Regions from separate parts of the Kitasatospora sp. NPDC008050 genome, predicted to be linked through region 2. Evidence: riboswitches for the same ligand, from Rfam matches in the RefSeq annotation. Region 2 holds a riboswitch; the other holds the start of a gene.

Region 1 (7,847 bases), on a different contig from region 2:
CCCGAGCTTGCCGATGAAGCTGACCCGGGAGACGGAGAGTCCGGCCAGCGCGATCGCCACGGTGCAGCCCGAGACGATCACCGCCCGCCCGCTGGTGGCCACCGCCTTTCCGGTGGCCGTCACCGGGTCCGCCCCGTCCATCAGCAGCTGGCGGTGCCGGGTGATCAGGAAGAGCGCGTAGTCGATGCCGACGCCGAGCCCGATCATGGTGGCCAGGGTGGGCGAGACGGTGGCGAAGGTGAAGGCGATCGCCAGCAGGCTCAGGCAGCTCAGCCCGACGATCACCGCGATCAGCGCGGTGACCAGGGGCAGCCCGGCGGCGACCACGCTGCCGAAGCCGATCAGCAGCACCACCACGGCCACCGCGAAGCCGATCGCCTCGCTGGTCAGGTCCTTGGCGTGGGGGCGGGCCAACTCGCCGAGCGGGCCGCCGTACTCGACCTGCACGCCGGCCGCGCGCAGGGGCGCCACCGCGTCGTCCACGCCGTGCAGGTAGTCGGTGCCGAAGGTGGTGGGGTTGGTGTCGAAGCGGACGGTCAGGTAGCCGATGGTGCCGTCGGAGGAGAGCGCGCCGGTGGGCGGGGCGCCGGGGGCGGGCAGCGGGTTCTGCACCGAGAGCACGTGCGGCAGTTGCTGCAGGGCGGTGACGCTCTGGCCGAGCTGGCCCGAGACGCCGGTCAGCGGGCCGGCGGCGTCGCGCAGCACGATCTGCGCGCCGATCCCGCCGGCACCGGGGGCGTGCGCGGCGAGCAGCTGCTGGCCGGTGTGCGACTGGACGCCGGGCAGCGAGAAGTCGTCGGAGTAGGTGCCGCCGACGGTGTTCTGCAGTCCGTGCAGGACGCCGAGCAGGATGAGCCAGCCGATCAGCACCAGCACCCAGTGCCGGGCGCACCAGCGGCCGAGGCCGTGCAGCCCGCCGGGCTCGGCCGCCGTGGTCCGCGGGCTGCTGCGGTTCTCGTCCGGCGTGGCCATGGGGGTGCTCCTGGGCGCTGAGGGAGGGTGGAAGGATGCTTTTCTGACGGTATGTCGCCACTGTGGACGGCCATCCGTGCGACATACGCCCAACCGGGTCGTCGGGCGCAGGGCCGACCGGTGGGGCGCTCGGTGCGCGGGCTCGCGAGTTCAAAAACGGGTCCTGTCGTGGCCAGGGTCTGCCGACCGGCGCTCTCCTCCTGGTGTCATGCGCCCCACAACTGACCTTGAGTGCAAGGAGGTTGGCCTATGACCAGCCTGACGTCGACCACCGCTCGGACTCCCCGACTGCTGCGCGGCCTGCGCCGTGCGGCACATCGCCGAGCACGCCCGGCGCAGTGGCCCGCAGGGGCCCGGCTCGCTGCCGCCGGGCGCTTGAGGGCGGTGTGCGCCGGGCGCCTGAGCGTGGTGTGGGCCGTGTGAGCTGTGTGGGCGGTGTCACGGTCGGCTAGGTCAAGGTTTAGTAAATACGGCAAGCGTAAGGTCCGACTGGGTCTAAGCTAGTCAAGGTTTAGCAAGGCACCTCGTTCGGTGAGGCGTCTTCACGGACACAGGCCACTGATCCCAACCGTCGAGAGACGCTCCGGATCAGGACAGATCTTCCCGACCTAAGGGTTGATCCCAAGTGGCTTCCGGCTCGCGAGCTGGATCACGCCGTGAAGTGCCAAAGCTCTGACGAGTTGGGGTGAGCCGGTCTTACCAGGATCGGCGAGCTCCTTGCCGTGTCGTTTTGTGCAGCGGTCCACGCGCACACCGGCCGGAAGGAGGCGAGAGACATGGATTGCAGTAGTCCGGGCCATAGTTGCCCCTACCCCCGCTTGTCCTCGTACTTCTTCGGCTCGCGGTAACCACCTTCGCTACGCGCTCTTTGCGCTGATCTTCGACGCCTCCCGGCTTTGCCATGCCCGGAACCTGTTCGTAGCGAGGACGGCTGCTGCGTGCCACCGAACTCCCCCATGAATGCAGGGGGTTGAGGGAGGTTCATCATGACCACCACGATCGACGACACCAAGGTCCCGACGCCGCGCACGGCGGTGCTGGACGAGGCCCATCTGGGCGACATCAAGGGCGCGTTGGGCACGATCAAGCTGGACGACACGGCGCCGCGCACGGGGCTGTCGGCGAAGCTGAAGACGCTGCTGGCGATCGTCGGACCGGGCCTGATCGTCATGGTCGGCGACAACGACGCCGGCGCGTTCTCGACCTACGGCAACGCGGGGCAGAACTACGGCACGAGCCTGCTGTGGACGCTGCTGCTGCTGGTTCCGGTGCTGTACGTGAACCAGGAGATGGTGCTGCGGCTGGGCGCGGTGACGGGGGTTGGTCACGCGCGGCTGATCCTGGAGCGCTTCGGGAAGTTCTGGGGCGCGTTCAGTGTGATCGACCTGTTCCTGCTGAACGCGTTGACGCTGGTCACCGAGTTCATCGGAATCACCTTGGCGGCAGGGTACTTGGGGCTGCCGAAGGCGGGTTCGGTGGTGCTGGCGGCGGCGATCATCATCGCCTCGGCGTTCACCGGCTCGTTCCAGCGCTTCGAGCGGATCGCGGTGGCGCTGTGCGCGGGTTCGCTGCTGCTGATCCCGATCTACTTCCTGGTGCACCCGAAGACCTCGCAGATGGCGCACGACTTCGTGGTGCCCAACATGCCTGGCGGTACGGGGCAGTTGGCCACGGTGATGCTGCTGATCATCTCGATCGTGGGCACGACGGTGGCGCCGTGGCAGCTGTTCTTCCAGCAGTCGTACGTGATCGACAAGCGGATCACGCCGCGGTTCATGAAGTACGAGAAGGTCGACCTGTGGATCGGCATCGTCATCGTGATCGTGGGCGCGGCGGCGATGATGGGCTTCACGGCGGCGGCGTTCGCGGGCACCGACGGGTTCGGCAACTTCAGCGACGCGGGTGCGGTGGCCAAGGGGCTGGCGGACCACAGCGGCAAGCTGGTCGGCGTGCTGTTCGCGATCGCCCTGCTGGACGCCTCGATCATCGGCGCGTTCGCGGTCTCGCTCTCCACGGCGTACGCGATCGGTGACGTGTTCGGGATGAAGCACTCGCTGCACCGCGGTGTGGGTGGCGCGAAGGGCTTCTACGCGATCTACGCGGGGATCGTGGCGGCCGCCGCGGCGATCGTGCTGGTGGCCGACGACCACACGCTGGGTCTGCTGACGCAGGGTGTGCAGGTGCTGGCCGGGGTGCTGCTGCCGTCCGCCTCCGTCTTCCTGCTGCTGCTGTGCAACGACAAGCAGGTGCTGGGGCCGTGGTCGAACGGGCCCAAGACCAACGCCTTCACCTCCGCGGTGGTCGGTGTGCTGGTGACGCTGTCGATCATCCTGACCGCCTCGGTGCTCTTCCCGGACATCTCCTCGCAGGCGATCCTGGACATCATGGCCGGCTGCGGCGTGGTGGGCGTGCTCGCCGCGGGCTTCGCCTTCACCCGCCGCCGTACCGCCACGGCCGAGGACCCGATCGACCGCACCGGCCGCGACGACTGGCGGATGCCGCCGCTGGAGACCCTCACCCGCCCGGTGATGTCCACCGGCCGCAAGATCGGCATGGGCGCCCTGCGCACCTACCTGCTGATCGCGATGATCCTGGTCGTCATCAAGCTCGTCCAGACCGCCCTCGGCCACTGACGCCGAAGCCCCTTCGGGGGTGGGAGGGGCCGCGCAACGGCTGCCCCTCCCGGTGCCTGCCGCCTCGGCACCGAACTCGCGTCAGCGGACGCACAGACGCACAGACGCGCAGACGCACAGACACACAGACGCGCAGACACACAAGACGCACCAGACGCATGCACCGAGCGCGAGCCGCCGGCGCGAGCCGTCGGCTTCGCCATGCCCGCGTGTGCTCGACAGCCCCGTGCCGCGAACCGAGCGGTCGGAGCGGCTGGACCCGCCAAACCCGCCACGCCCGAGAGGGAGGGAAACTCATGCCTCTGCGCTACCCCCGACTCCAGCTGGTCTTCTCCGACAAACCCACTGCCCTGCCCGCGCCCGCGGCCAGTGCGGTCGCGGTGATCGAGGCGCCCACCCGCCGCCTCACGGCGGTGGGCGTGGTGGTCGACATCGACCAGCGCACCGCCACCGTCGACGGTCGCGAACTCGACCTCACCTTCCTGGAGTTCGAGCTGCTCGCGCACCTGATGGCGCAGCCGAGGCGGGTGATGTCCCGCAGCCAGCTGATGGAGGCCGTCTGGGGCCGCCCGAACCTGGGCGACACCCGTACGGTGAGCACGCACGTGGCCCGGATCCGCCGCAAGCTCGGCCCGGCCCACCGCGCCACCATCAGCACCGTCCGGCAGATCGGCTACAAGTTCGACCCGACGCTCGGGCCGTGCTGAATTCCTTGCGGCTCCGCCGTTCCCTGCGGCACTGCCATCCCTTGCGGCACCGCCGTTCCTTGCGGCACCGCCGCTGACACCCGAGGAGGTGCTCCATGCACGCCCTGTCCACCTTCGACTTCCTGCTCCGGCTGGCCACCGGCGTCTGCTGCGGGGCGCTGATCGGGGTCGAGCGCCAGTGGCGGGCCCGGATGGCGGGCCTGCGCACCAACGCGCTGGTCGCCACCGGGGCCACCCTGTTCGTGCTGTACAGCGAGGCGGTGGGTGACACCGGATCGCCCACCCGGGTGGCCTCCTACGTGGTCTCCGGCATCGGGTTCCTCGGCGGCGGGGTCATCCTGCGTGACGGCGCCAGCGTGCGCGGCCTCAACACGGCCGCCACCCTGTGGTGTTCGGCGGCCACCGGAGTGCTCGCGGCCTCCGGCAAACTCGCCTTCGCGGTGCTCGGCGCGCTGACCGTGCTCGCCGTCCACTTCGTGGGCCGTCCCGCCGGGCGGCTGCTCGACCAGGCCCCGGCGGCGGGCACCGACCCGGACGCGGTGGTGGAGGCCAACGTGCACCTGCGCTGTGACCGGAGCGCGGAGACCCACATCCGGGCCCTGCTGCTGCAGTCGCTGACCGCCTCCGGCCTGGCCCCGACCGGCCTGCGGGCCCGGCGCGAGACGCCGGAGACCACCAGCCTGCGGGCTTCGCTGTCGGTCAGTGGCGATGTGGCGTCCGCGCTGGAGCAGGTGATCTCGCGGCTCTCGCTGGAGCCCGGGGTGCGTGACCTGCACTGGCACTTGGACGAGGAGGAGGACGTTCACCAGGCGATGGCCTGAGCGGGCCCCAACACCGGAGTGCTGAAAGGAGGGTGGTCACATGCGGAGCCTTCCCCGTCCGCGCACCCGGGAGGGCGCGGCCGTGTCGGCGGTGCTCGCGCTGGCCGTGCTGGAGGCGGTCGGCCTGGCGGCGGCCTCGGACGGCGAGCGGGCGGTCGTCGGGATCGGAGTGGTCGGTGCCGGTCTCGCCGTCCTGCTGATGACCGGCGTGCTGCTGGCCACCCGGCGGCGGCCGGATGCCGGTCGTCGCGTGGACCCGCTGCCGGTGGTGACCGAGGTGGAGGACTGGTACCCCGCCGACACGCTGGCCGGCTTTCCGCTGGAGGCGGTGCGGCCGTACCTGGCCGCGTACCCGCTGGGGCGGCTGCACACGGGGTGGGTGCTGGCTGTGCACGGGCACGAAGCGGGCTGGATCGCCCAGCACCTGGACGTGTCGCGGGCGGTGGCGGCGGTGCTGGTGGCGGCCGCGGCGGAGGTGCGGGGCTGACGGATCCGCCTGGTTCCAGGGCGCTGAAACCGTCGTGAAACCGCGGTGAATGCGCCCTGCCGCAAGCTCTGCGGCATGACGACAACGACTCCGCACTCACCCGCCATCGCGGCCAAGGGGCTGCGCAAGGCCTACGGGGACAAGACGGTCCTCGACGGCATCGACCTGGTGGTGCCCGCCGGCACGGTCTTCGCGCTGCTCGGCCCGAACGGCGCCGGCAAGACCACCGCCGTCAAGATCCTCTCCACCCTCGTCACGGCCGACGCCGGCGAGCTGCACGTCGGCGGCCACGACCTGGCCGCCGACCCGCAGGCCGTGCGAGCCGCGATCGGCGTCACCGGGCAGTTCTCCGCCGTCGACGGTCTGGTCACCGGCGAGGAGAACATGCTCCTGATGGCGGACCTGCACCACCTCCCGCGCCGCGAGGGCCGCCGCATCGCCGCCGAGCTGCTGGAGCGCTTCGACCTGGTGGAGGCCGCGAAGAAGCCCGTCTCCACCTACTCCGGCGGCATGAAGCGCCGCCTCGACATCGCCATGACGCTGGTCGGCGACCCGCGGATCATCTTCCTCGACGAGCCGACCACCGGCCTCGACCCGCGCAGCCGCCACACCATGTGGGGCATCATCCGCGAGCTGGTCTCCGGCGGCGTCACCGTCTTCCTCACCACCCAGTACCTGGAGGAGGCCGACGAACTCGCCGACCGCATCGCGGTCCTGAGCGACGGCAGGATCGCTGCCGAGGGAACGGCCGGCGAGCTCAAGCGGCTCGTCCCGGGCGGGCACGTGCGGCTGCGCTTCACCGACCCCTCCGCGTACCGGTCGGCCGCAGCCGCGCTGCGCGAGGCCGCTCGCGACGACGAGGCGCTCTCGTTGCAGATCCCCAGCGACGGCAGCCAGCGCGAGCTGCGCTCCGTCCTCGACTGGCTGGACGCGGCCGGCATCGAGGCGGACGAGCTGACGGTGCACACCCCCGACCTCGACGACGTGTTCTTCGCCCTGACCGGCGGCGCCGACCTGACCGAGCGGGCCGAGCGGGCCGGGCTGGCCGACCTGACCGAGCGGACCGACCAGCCCGCCCTGACCGACCAGCCCGAGCGGGCCGACCAGACCAAGGAGAACGTCCGATGAGCACCCTCGCCCTCGCCGTCCGCGACTCGAACACCATGCTGCGCCGCAACCTGCTGCACGCCCGGCGCTACCCGTCCATGACGCTGAACCTGCTGCTCACGCCGGTCATGCTGCTGCTGCTCTTCGTCTACGTCTTCGGCGGAGCGATGAGCGCGGGCCTGGGCGCCGGCGCCGATCGCGCCACGTACATCGCCTACATCGTCCCGGGCATCCTGATGATGACGGTCGGCAGTACCGTGATCGGGGCCGCGATCTCCGTCTCGATGGACATGACCGAGGGCCTGATCGCCCGTTTCCGCACGATGGCGATCTACCGGGGCTCGCTGCTCGTCGGGCACGTTGTCGGCAGCGTGCTGCAGTCGGTCGCCAGCGCGGTCCTCGTCGGTGGCGTCGCCGTCGCCATCGGGTTCCGCTCGCACGCCACGGTCCTGGAATGGGCCGCGGCGCTCGGACTGGTCACGCTGTTCGCCCTGGCGCTCACCTGGATCGCGGTCGGGATGGGCATGGCCAGCCCGAACCCCGAGGCGGCCAGCAACATGGCGATGCCGCTGATCCTCCTCCCGCTCATCTCCACCGCGTTCATCCCCGCCCACACGATGCCGGGCTGGTTCCAGCCGATCGCCGAGTACCAGCCGTTCACGCCGGCCATCGAGACGCTGCGCGGCCTGCTGCTCGGCACCGCGATCGGCGACAACTGGTGGATCGCGGTCCTCTGGTGCGTGGGCCTGAGCGCGCTCGGCTACCGCTGGTCGACGGCGCTGTTCAGCCGCGACCCGCGATGAGCGTGCGGGCTGCCTCCCGCAGCTCGTCCCGCTCCAGGGCGGCGAACTCCGACACCGCGTCGGCGTACGCCGCCCGGTCGGCGTCCCGGGCCGCCCGCCGGGCGCGCTCCGCCGACATCGTCGGCTGGAACTCCCTCAGCACCCGCAGCCGTTCGGCCAGCGCGATCATCCGCACCGCGGAGGCATCGCCGGACGCGAGCCCCACCGTGCCGAGGGCGTGCAGCACCGTCCCGATCACCGGGAGCTCCGTGGGCGAGCCGGACGGGGAGGCGAGCAGGGCCCCGAGCTTCAGCCGGAGCCGTTCGACCAGCCCCGGG
Region 2 (7,847 bases):
GGGGCGGCGGCAGGGGGCGGGCAGTGGCGGGGCGACGCTCCGCTGTGATTTCGCTGGCCGTCGTGAAGATGTCCGGCATGGTTCGTGATCTCCCGTTCGTCAAAACTCGGAGGCTGTACCGTGAGCGCTCCGGCCAGGTCAACCGACGCGGTCCCCCGTCCTCCGTCCAGGACGATCGCCCCGGTCCCGGATCGTTCGTCCTCGTAGCCAGCACGCTATGGACGTCGGGTGGACAACGCATTGACAGGAGTTCCGAGGGGCATCCGTCAAACGGACGGTCATCGTGCCTCTACGAGCCGAGTCGAAGGAGACGGATCCCGGGTAGGGCCGGGGTCCGAGCTGATCGTTCACGGGTCGTTCTCATGCGCGAGTTTCGAGACATACCCGGTCCACGGCCATCGGTCGGGCTCGGGCGGAGCACCGAGCCTGATGCCCTGGTACATGCGAACCTTGCCGCCGTTGATCGTTGGGCGGGTCTGCCGAAGGCCGGGGATCGCGGCGAGCAGGTTCCGGCCGAAGGTCTCGCGGGTGCCCTTGTGGTCGCGGCCGGACAGGTCGCACCAGTCCCGCCAGGCATCCCGGAGCAGGTCGGCAGGGTCCCGGAGATCCGGGCCGAGCCCCGGCCGTCGGCAGGCGCGCGTCAGAGATGACGGCCAGGGACTTGTCCAACAGCGGGGAGAGCCCGAGTTTGAAGTTCCCCCGCCGCCTGCGGTCCGCCCCGCCCCGCGGCAGCCCGCAGTGGCACGCGATCCGCTGGAGCCGACCGTGACCTTGTCAGGAGTTCCTCAGGGTTGAAATCAGGGACAGTCCTGAGGTGCGGACACCGCACGCGGCCCTAACGTCGGCGCGGCGGGCGACCGATGCCCTCGACCGATGTCCCGATGGAAAGGCGCGCGAGTGTTCCGGAACAAGGTGCTACCGGCACGGGCTTCGAGCCCGACCTTCGTCGGCGCGGAGAGCGCGGGCGACCTTGTCCGCCTGGCCGGTGTGCACAAGCTCTACGGTCGTGGTGACAATCGGGTGCGGGCGCTTGACGGGGTGGATGTCGGTTTCGAGGCCGGGACGTTCACCGCGATCATGGGGCCTTCGGGTTCGGGCAAGTCGACGCTGCTGCAGTGTGCGGCGGGCCTGGACCGGGTCGACGCGGGTCAGGTCCTGCTGGACGGGGCGCCGTTGCACGAGCTCTCGGAGCGTGCACTGACGGAGTTGCGTCGTGAGCACATGGGTTTCATCTTCCAGTCCTTCAACCTGATTCCCTCGCTGACGGTACGTCAGAATGTGGAGCTGCCTCTGCGGTTGGCGGAGCGGGAGATCGACGCGGTGGCGATCGAGCAGGGCCTGGCGCAGGTGGGGCTGGCCGAGCGTGACGGGCACCGGCCCGGCGAGTTGTCGGGTGGCCAGCAGCAGCGGGTCGCGATCGCGCGTGCGCTGGTGACCAGGCCGAAGGTGATCTTCGCGGACGAGCCGACCGGCGCGCTGGACTCGAAGACCGCCCGGGAGGTCCTGGCGCTGCTGCGCGGGGTCGTCGAGGAGCACGGGCAGACGGTGGTCATGGTCACCCACGACCCGGTCGCCGCCTCGTACTCGCAGCGGGTGGTCTTCCTCGCCGACGGCAAGGTGACCGGCGAGCTGTTCGAGCCGACGGCCGAGACCGTCGCGCTGCGGATGGCCGCGCTGGAGCCCGGCGAGAGCGGGACGAACCCGTGCTGAAGATCGCCGTAGCCACCCTGCGTTACCGTCTGATGGGCTTCGTGGGCGCCTTCCTCGCCCTCGCGCTCGGCACGACGATGATCGGCATGATGACGCTGACCCTGGCGGCCACCTTCGGCACGCCACACCCGGGCCCGCAGCGGTTCAAGCAAGCCCACACGGTCGTCGCGCCGCAGGGCTTCGAGTCACGCCCGATGAAGGCCCCCGCGGTCCTGCCCGCCGACGTCGTGGCCGAGGTCAGCGCGGCGGGCAGGACCACACCCGACCGCAGCTTCCCCGTGCGGCTGAACCCCGGCCCAGGCGCGACCGGCCACCCCTGGTCCTCGGCCGCGTTCGCGGGCTACCACCTGGCGGCCGGACGCGCCCCCCAGGCCGAGGACGAGATCGTCCTCGCCGGCGACCAGTCCCTGATCGGACGTCAGGTCCTGGCCGCCACCCCGGACGCCACCGGCCAGTACAAGGTCGTCGGAGTCACCGACGCGCTCTGGTTCGAAAACCCGGCCTTCTTCAGCGACACGCAGGCCCAGCGCCTCTCCCCCGGCGTCAACGCCCTGGTCACCGACCAGAACGCCGACCAGCTGTCCGCCCTTGTGGCCGGCCGGGCCACCGTCCTGGCCGGCGACGACCTGATCCGCCTGGACACCGACACCACCGGCGGCGCCCAGGCCCTGGCCAACGCCCAGGCCATGGCCGGCAGCACCACCGGACTCGCGGTGTTCGTCGCCGTGTTCGTCGTCATCGCCACCTTCGCCTTCGCCACCGAACAACGCCGCCGCGAACTCGCCCTGATGCGGCTGGTCGGCGCAGCCCCCCGACAGGTGCGCCGCATGGTCCTCGGCGAAGCCCTGCTGATCGGCCTGGCCGCCGCGATCGCCGGCTGCATCCTCGCCCCGCTGTGCGCCATGCCCCTGCGCTCCTGGATGCTCGACCACGACGTCGCCCCGTCCTGGTTCACCATCCCCCTCAACCCCCTGCCCCTGCTGATCTCCTTCCTCATCGGCGTGGCCGCCGCCCTGGCCGGCTCCGCCGCCACCCTCGTGCGCGTCTCCCTCGTCAAACCGATCGAGGTCCTGCGCGAAGACGCGGTCGAGCGCCGCGTCATGACCCCCATCCGCTGGCTCCTCGGCGCCGCCATGCTGATCGGCGCCGTCGTCGCCGGCACCGTCATCAGCCGAACCGAGCCCTACCTCGCGGCCAGCGTCCGCAAATACGAGATGGTCCCGGTCCTCTACGTCGGCGCCGTCACCCTCCTCGCACCGATCCTGCTGCGCCCCGTCACCCGCCTGCTGATCGCCCCGCTCCGCGGCTCGGCCAAGGCCGGCCCGCTCCTGGTGCGCGAGAACATCCTCACCTCCCGCCGGCGCACCGCCGCAACCGTCGCCCCCATCGTGGTGGCCGTCGGCCTGGTCGCCACTCTGCTGACCATGCAGAAAACCGGCGACGCCGTGCAACTGACCCGCCAGCAGCAGGAAATCCACGCCGCCGACGTCGTCGTGCCCGCGGGCCCCGGCATCGACGTCCGAACCCTGGACGAACTCACCGCCGTCCCCGGCATCCGCGTCACCCCCACCACCTCGATGAACATCCGCATCGGCACCACCAAGGGCGACCAGATCGACTCACTGAGCACCAACGCCCTGCCCGCGACCGCCCTCGGCACCACCGTCACCCCACCCGTCATCTCGGGCTCGCTCACCAACCTGCCCGACAACTTCCTGATCATCGACGAACACGCCGCCCAGTCCGACGACCTGGCCGCCGGCGACCAAGTGGTCACCCTCCTGCCGAACGGCACACGCGTGACCTGCGTCATCGCCGCCATCGTCGCCCGCGGCCTGAGCGGCGACGACACCTACCTGTCCGCATCACTCACCGGCGCGATGACACCCACCCGCGTCTACCTCGACGCCCAGGCCGGCACCGGCCAACCCCTCGACCAACAACAAACGGCCGCGGTCAACCAGGCCCTCGCCGACACCGGCGCACACCTCGTCACCTACGACACCTACCTCGAAACCCAACGCGCCCACGCCGCCGAACAGAGCGACAACGCCGCCGTCATCATCCTCGGCATCGCCCTGGCCTACGCCCTGATCGCCGTCGCCAACACCCTGATCATGGCCACGACCGGACGACGCCGCGAATTCGCCCTCCTCGGCCTCGTCGGCACCACACGCACCCAGATCGTCAAGATCGCCACAGTCGAATCAGCCATCGCCGTCATCGTCGGCACCCTCCTCGCCGCCATCGCGACCGCACTCGCCGCACTGACCCAGCACATCTCACTCAACAAACTCATCACCAGCGCACCAACGGTGATCCCCTGGACCCAGATCAGCGAGACCATCGCACTCTGTGCCCTCGTCACCCTGGCCAGCGCAGCACAAGCAACCGCACGAGCGACCCGCCAACGACCAATCGAAGCCGCAGGCATCCGCGAATAGCACACTGCCACCAGGGCCGATACGTCTGTGGTTGGGCTTTTCGCAGGCCGGAGGGAGTTTCCGATGACCGCACGGCGGGCGCGTCCGCCCGCACCTCTGCGGCCCGCCGCCGCGTACATTGACCAGCACGGCCCGCACGCCGCACCGGTCCAGCCTCAGCACTACGTTCCGAGCCCCGCCTCGACGGTGCCGAGCCGGGTGCGGCGGGGACGGTCCCAACGGTGAATCCGTCCTCGTCGGTGTGGGCGAGGACATGGCGGATGCGGGCTCCGGCCGCGCTGTCCCGCCAGCGGGCTTCGGTGTCACGCGGGTCGATCAGGAGGTAGTCGCAGCCGCGCTTCGAGAGTGCCAGCGCGCCGACGATCGCCAGCCACCCGTGGTCGAGCCGTAAGCCGACCAGCGTGCCGGGCGGGACGTGGTGGCGGGCCAGCTCCGCGGCGAGGTGGTCGCTCACCAGGTCCAGTTCACGGTAGGTGATCAGGAACTCCCCGCCGCGCCCCGGCCCGCACGCGTCAGCCGGTGTACATCTGGACGACCTTCACGATCACCAGGATCACGGCGATCAGCAGGTAGCCGCGCAGGGTCAGCACCCATGGGCAGCGCGAAACCGGGCTCGGCCACAGCTGCTCTTGGACGACACCCCTCACGTAAGAGTTTCGGCACTGCACGGCGTATCCCCACCCACCTTGGGCGGGAAGCCACTTGGGGTCACCCCTTAATCCGAGGAGACCTGTCCTGACCCTGGGCGTCTCTCGACGTCGTCGGGTCAGTGGCCTGTATCCGTGCAGACGCCTCACCGAACGAGGTGTCGCGCCGCCAGTATGGCGCACACCGCTGACAGGCTGTCAAGCCTGACCTTCACCTTTCATTCGCAGGTGCAAACCAGACGCAACTTAGCCAATCATGCGCCTGCTCCACTCGGACAACTGCGCCCGTCAGAAGTCGCCCCGGCCGCCAAGAGGTCGCCAGGATCTGTCCGCGGAGGGTTGCGCCACCTGCCCGTGGGCGGCCTATAGTCGGTGATGGTTTTGCGAGGGCACCTCGTTCGGTGAGGCGTCTTCACGGACACAGGCCACTGATCCCACCCGTCGAGAGACGCTCCGGATCAGGACAGATCTTCCCGACCTAAGGGTTGATCCCAAGTGGCTTCCCGCGCATGGGGGCACCTCCCGGCCGAAGGCTGGGGGAGCCGCGGGATCACGCCGTGAAGTGCCAAAGCTCTGACGAGTTGGGGTGTACCGGTCCATCGGGACCGGTCCGCTCCTTGCCGTGTCGACACGGCGCACACGATGTGCGCCCCCGGCCGGAAGGAGGCGAGAGACATGGATGCAGATTGCAGTAGTCCGGGTCACAAACGGCCCCACATCCACCTCTCCTCGTCCCGTTCCGGCACGCGCTGACCCGTTCCCGCACGGCCGCTCCCCGGCCCGCCGAACATCGCGCGCGCCCTCCAACAGCCTTGGTGCCTACGGAGGTTCACATGACCATGTTGGCGTTCGCCCCGACCACCCGTCGCCCGCACACCACCGCCACTGCGCCGATCACCGTCACTCCGGCCGGCCGGAAGCTGTCCCGCCTGCTGCAGACGGTCCGCCGCCGCGCTGCCGCTCCCGCAGCGACCCCGACCGCGCGCGCGACGCTTGCCGCGGAAGCGACGGAGGCCGGTCGCCGGCCCGGGCCGGCGGCGCGCGGCTGCCTGCGCCTGACGCTGGACGACGGAATCTCTCGGCTGTACCTCCTGGACGCCCGCGACTTCGCCACCACGACGTCACCCGAAGTCGCCTACGACGCCCGGGTCCACACCGCCTACCTGCTGACCCTCCAGGGCCACCGCCCCGAGTGGCTCGGCCGGCACCTCGACCTGCCCACCGTGGCGACCAGCCGCATCGCCGAACACGCCGAGCGCTCCGGCCCGGACGGACCCGGCACGATGCCTCCGCGTACCTGAACCCACCGCCGAAGCCCTTTGGCCGCCCAGCCGCACCGCACCGAACGGCGCCACCTGCCACAACAACCGGTCCATCATGCCCGTCAACCCGAGAGGCGGCACGCCCGTGCTCACCGCACTCGACCACGTCCAGCTCACCGCACCGCCCGGCAGCGAGAACGAGTTGCGCGCCTTCTACACCGGCGCGCTCGGCATGACCGAGATCCCCAAGCCGCCCCAGCTCGCCGACCGTGGCGGCTGCTGGTTCGCCGCCGACGAAGGCCGCATCATGCTCTACCTCGGCATCGAGGGCCGCTTCCGCCCCACCACCAAGGCCCACCCCGGTCTGCGAGTGAGCGGCATCGACGCCTTCGCCGAGCGCGTCGCCGCCCACGGCGCGCCCGTGGTCTGGGACGACAGCCTGCCGCCGGGCCGCCGGTTCTACAGCCACGACCCGGTCGGCAACCTGCTCGAGTTCCTCGAACCAGCTCCCTGAGCTCGCCGCGCAAGCGCGGTGAGCGAACCTGCCGGCCGGCCGGACGGGGGCGCACCGGGCCGTTTCCCCGTCCGGTTGTCCAGTGACGGCGCCTCTCCCGCTCCATGATGGCCAGTTGACTGTCCGTCAGCTTTCGTACAGACATTCTCGGGTGTCAGGGCCGAGTCTGCCGGGAACCCCTCTCCTCGGAAGTCCACTGGTATAGGTTGCACGCTGACGGACCCATCCTCGTCGCCCTCACCAGCCGTACGATCCTGGTGCAACCGGCCTCGGCTGCTGCCGTGTTCGGCATCCGGCGCGGACCTGCCCGAGGAGGATTGTGAGCAGCGCCAACCAAGTGAGTGATCTGCCGCGACCGGTCACCGTCGTCGACGAGCAGATCGGCGTGAACGGTGCCATCGCGGCCGCGTTGACCCGATGGGTGGGCTCGATGCCCGTGCTGTACGCGGCCCTTGTCGTCGTCGGCGGGTGGATGGCGCTGGCGACCTGGGGCCCGCTGCACCGGGCCGATCCCTATCCGTTCCCCTTCCTGCTCTTCCTGGACAACGTGGTTCAGCTCGTCCTGTGCCTGGTGATCCTGGTCGGCCAACGGGTGCTCGGCGCGGCCGCCGACAGCAGGGCGGTGCAGACCTACGAGAACGCCGAGGCGATCTTCGAGCACGTGGCGGAGCTGCAGGGACATCTCGACCGGCACGACCGGGCGCTCAGCCGCGGGGTCAGCCTGCTGGAGTCCAGCCCGCACCCCTGGATCGAGCGGCACCGGGTGCAGCCACCGCCCCAGGCCATCGACCACGCGGTGACCGTCAACGGCCGGATCGCCGCCCGGCTGACCCAGCGGCTGGGCACCGTGTGGGCCTTCTACCTGGCCGCCGGGACCCAGCTGGTCTGGATCGTCCTGGCCCAGCTGCGAGTTCAGCGGTTCGACCCCTACCCGTACGCCTTCATGTCGTTCCTCTCCACCCTGGCCCAGCTCATCTTCATGATCGTGATCATGGTCGGTCAGGACGTCCTGAGCCAGGCCGCCGACCGCCGCTCCGAGCAGACCTTCCTGGACGCCGAAGCCATCCTGCACGAGTGCCGACGGATGAAGGCACGGCTCACGGCCCAGGACCGGGTCATCGACAGCCTCACCGGCTACACCACCACCCAGGTCACCGAGCACCTGGCGCGGGCCATGCACGAAACCTATGGCCATGCCGACCTGGAAGCCGACGGGCAGGCCGCCGACACCCCCGGTCAGGTCCCGGACATCGGCGGCCTGCCGACCCCC

What was found. Region 2 has a riboswitch for magnesium ahead of ACFZB9_RS30855 (hypothetical protein). Riboswitches for the same ligand answer to the same signal wherever they lie in the genome.
Region 1: linked by a shared signal. The riboswitch ahead of ACFZB9_RS20590 (NRAMP family divalent metal transporter) and the one ahead of ACFZB9_RS30855 (hypothetical protein) in region 2 are both predicted to bind magnesium.

The regions. Positions count from the first base shown of each region.
Region 1 is NZ_JBIBIJ010000010.1:5,545-13,391, reverse strand. Features, by position in the region: gene ACFZB9_RS20595 (MMPL family transporter) at 1-972, opposite strand, end outside; M-box (ykoK) riboswitch at 1,489-1,664, shown strand; gene ACFZB9_RS20590 (NRAMP family divalent metal transporter) at 1,959-3,605, shown strand; gene ACFZB9_RS20585 (winged helix-turn-helix domain-containing protein) at 3,902-4,312, shown strand; gene ACFZB9_RS20580 (MgtC/SapB family protein) at 4,408-5,133, shown strand; gene ACFZB9_RS20575 (hypothetical protein) at 5,174-5,620, shown strand; gene ACFZB9_RS20570 (ATP-binding cassette domain-containing protein) at 5,696-6,748, shown strand; gene ACFZB9_RS20565 (ABC transporter permease) at 6,745-7,530, shown strand; gene ACFZB9_RS20560 (ATP-binding protein) at 7,511-7,847, opposite strand, start outside.
Region 2 is NZ_JBIBIJ010000020.1:134,335-142,181, reverse strand. Features, by position in the region: gene ACFZB9_RS30880 (BTAD domain-containing putative transcriptional regulator) at 1-79, opposite strand, end outside; gene ACFZB9_RS30875 (ABC transporter ATP-binding protein) at 913-1,710, shown strand; gene ACFZB9_RS30870 (FtsX-like permease family protein) at 1,704-4,154, shown strand; gene ACFZB9_RS30865 (AMP-binding protein) at 4,075-4,632, opposite strand; gene ACFZB9_RS30860 (hypothetical protein) at 4,667-4,801, opposite strand; M-box (ykoK) riboswitch at 4,788-4,966, opposite strand; M-box (ykoK) riboswitch at 5,188-5,394, shown strand; gene ACFZB9_RS30855 (hypothetical protein) at 5,635-6,102, shown strand; gene ACFZB9_RS30850 (VOC family protein) at 6,209-6,577, shown strand; gene ACFZB9_RS30845 (DUF1003 domain-containing protein) at 6,897-7,847, shown strand, end outside.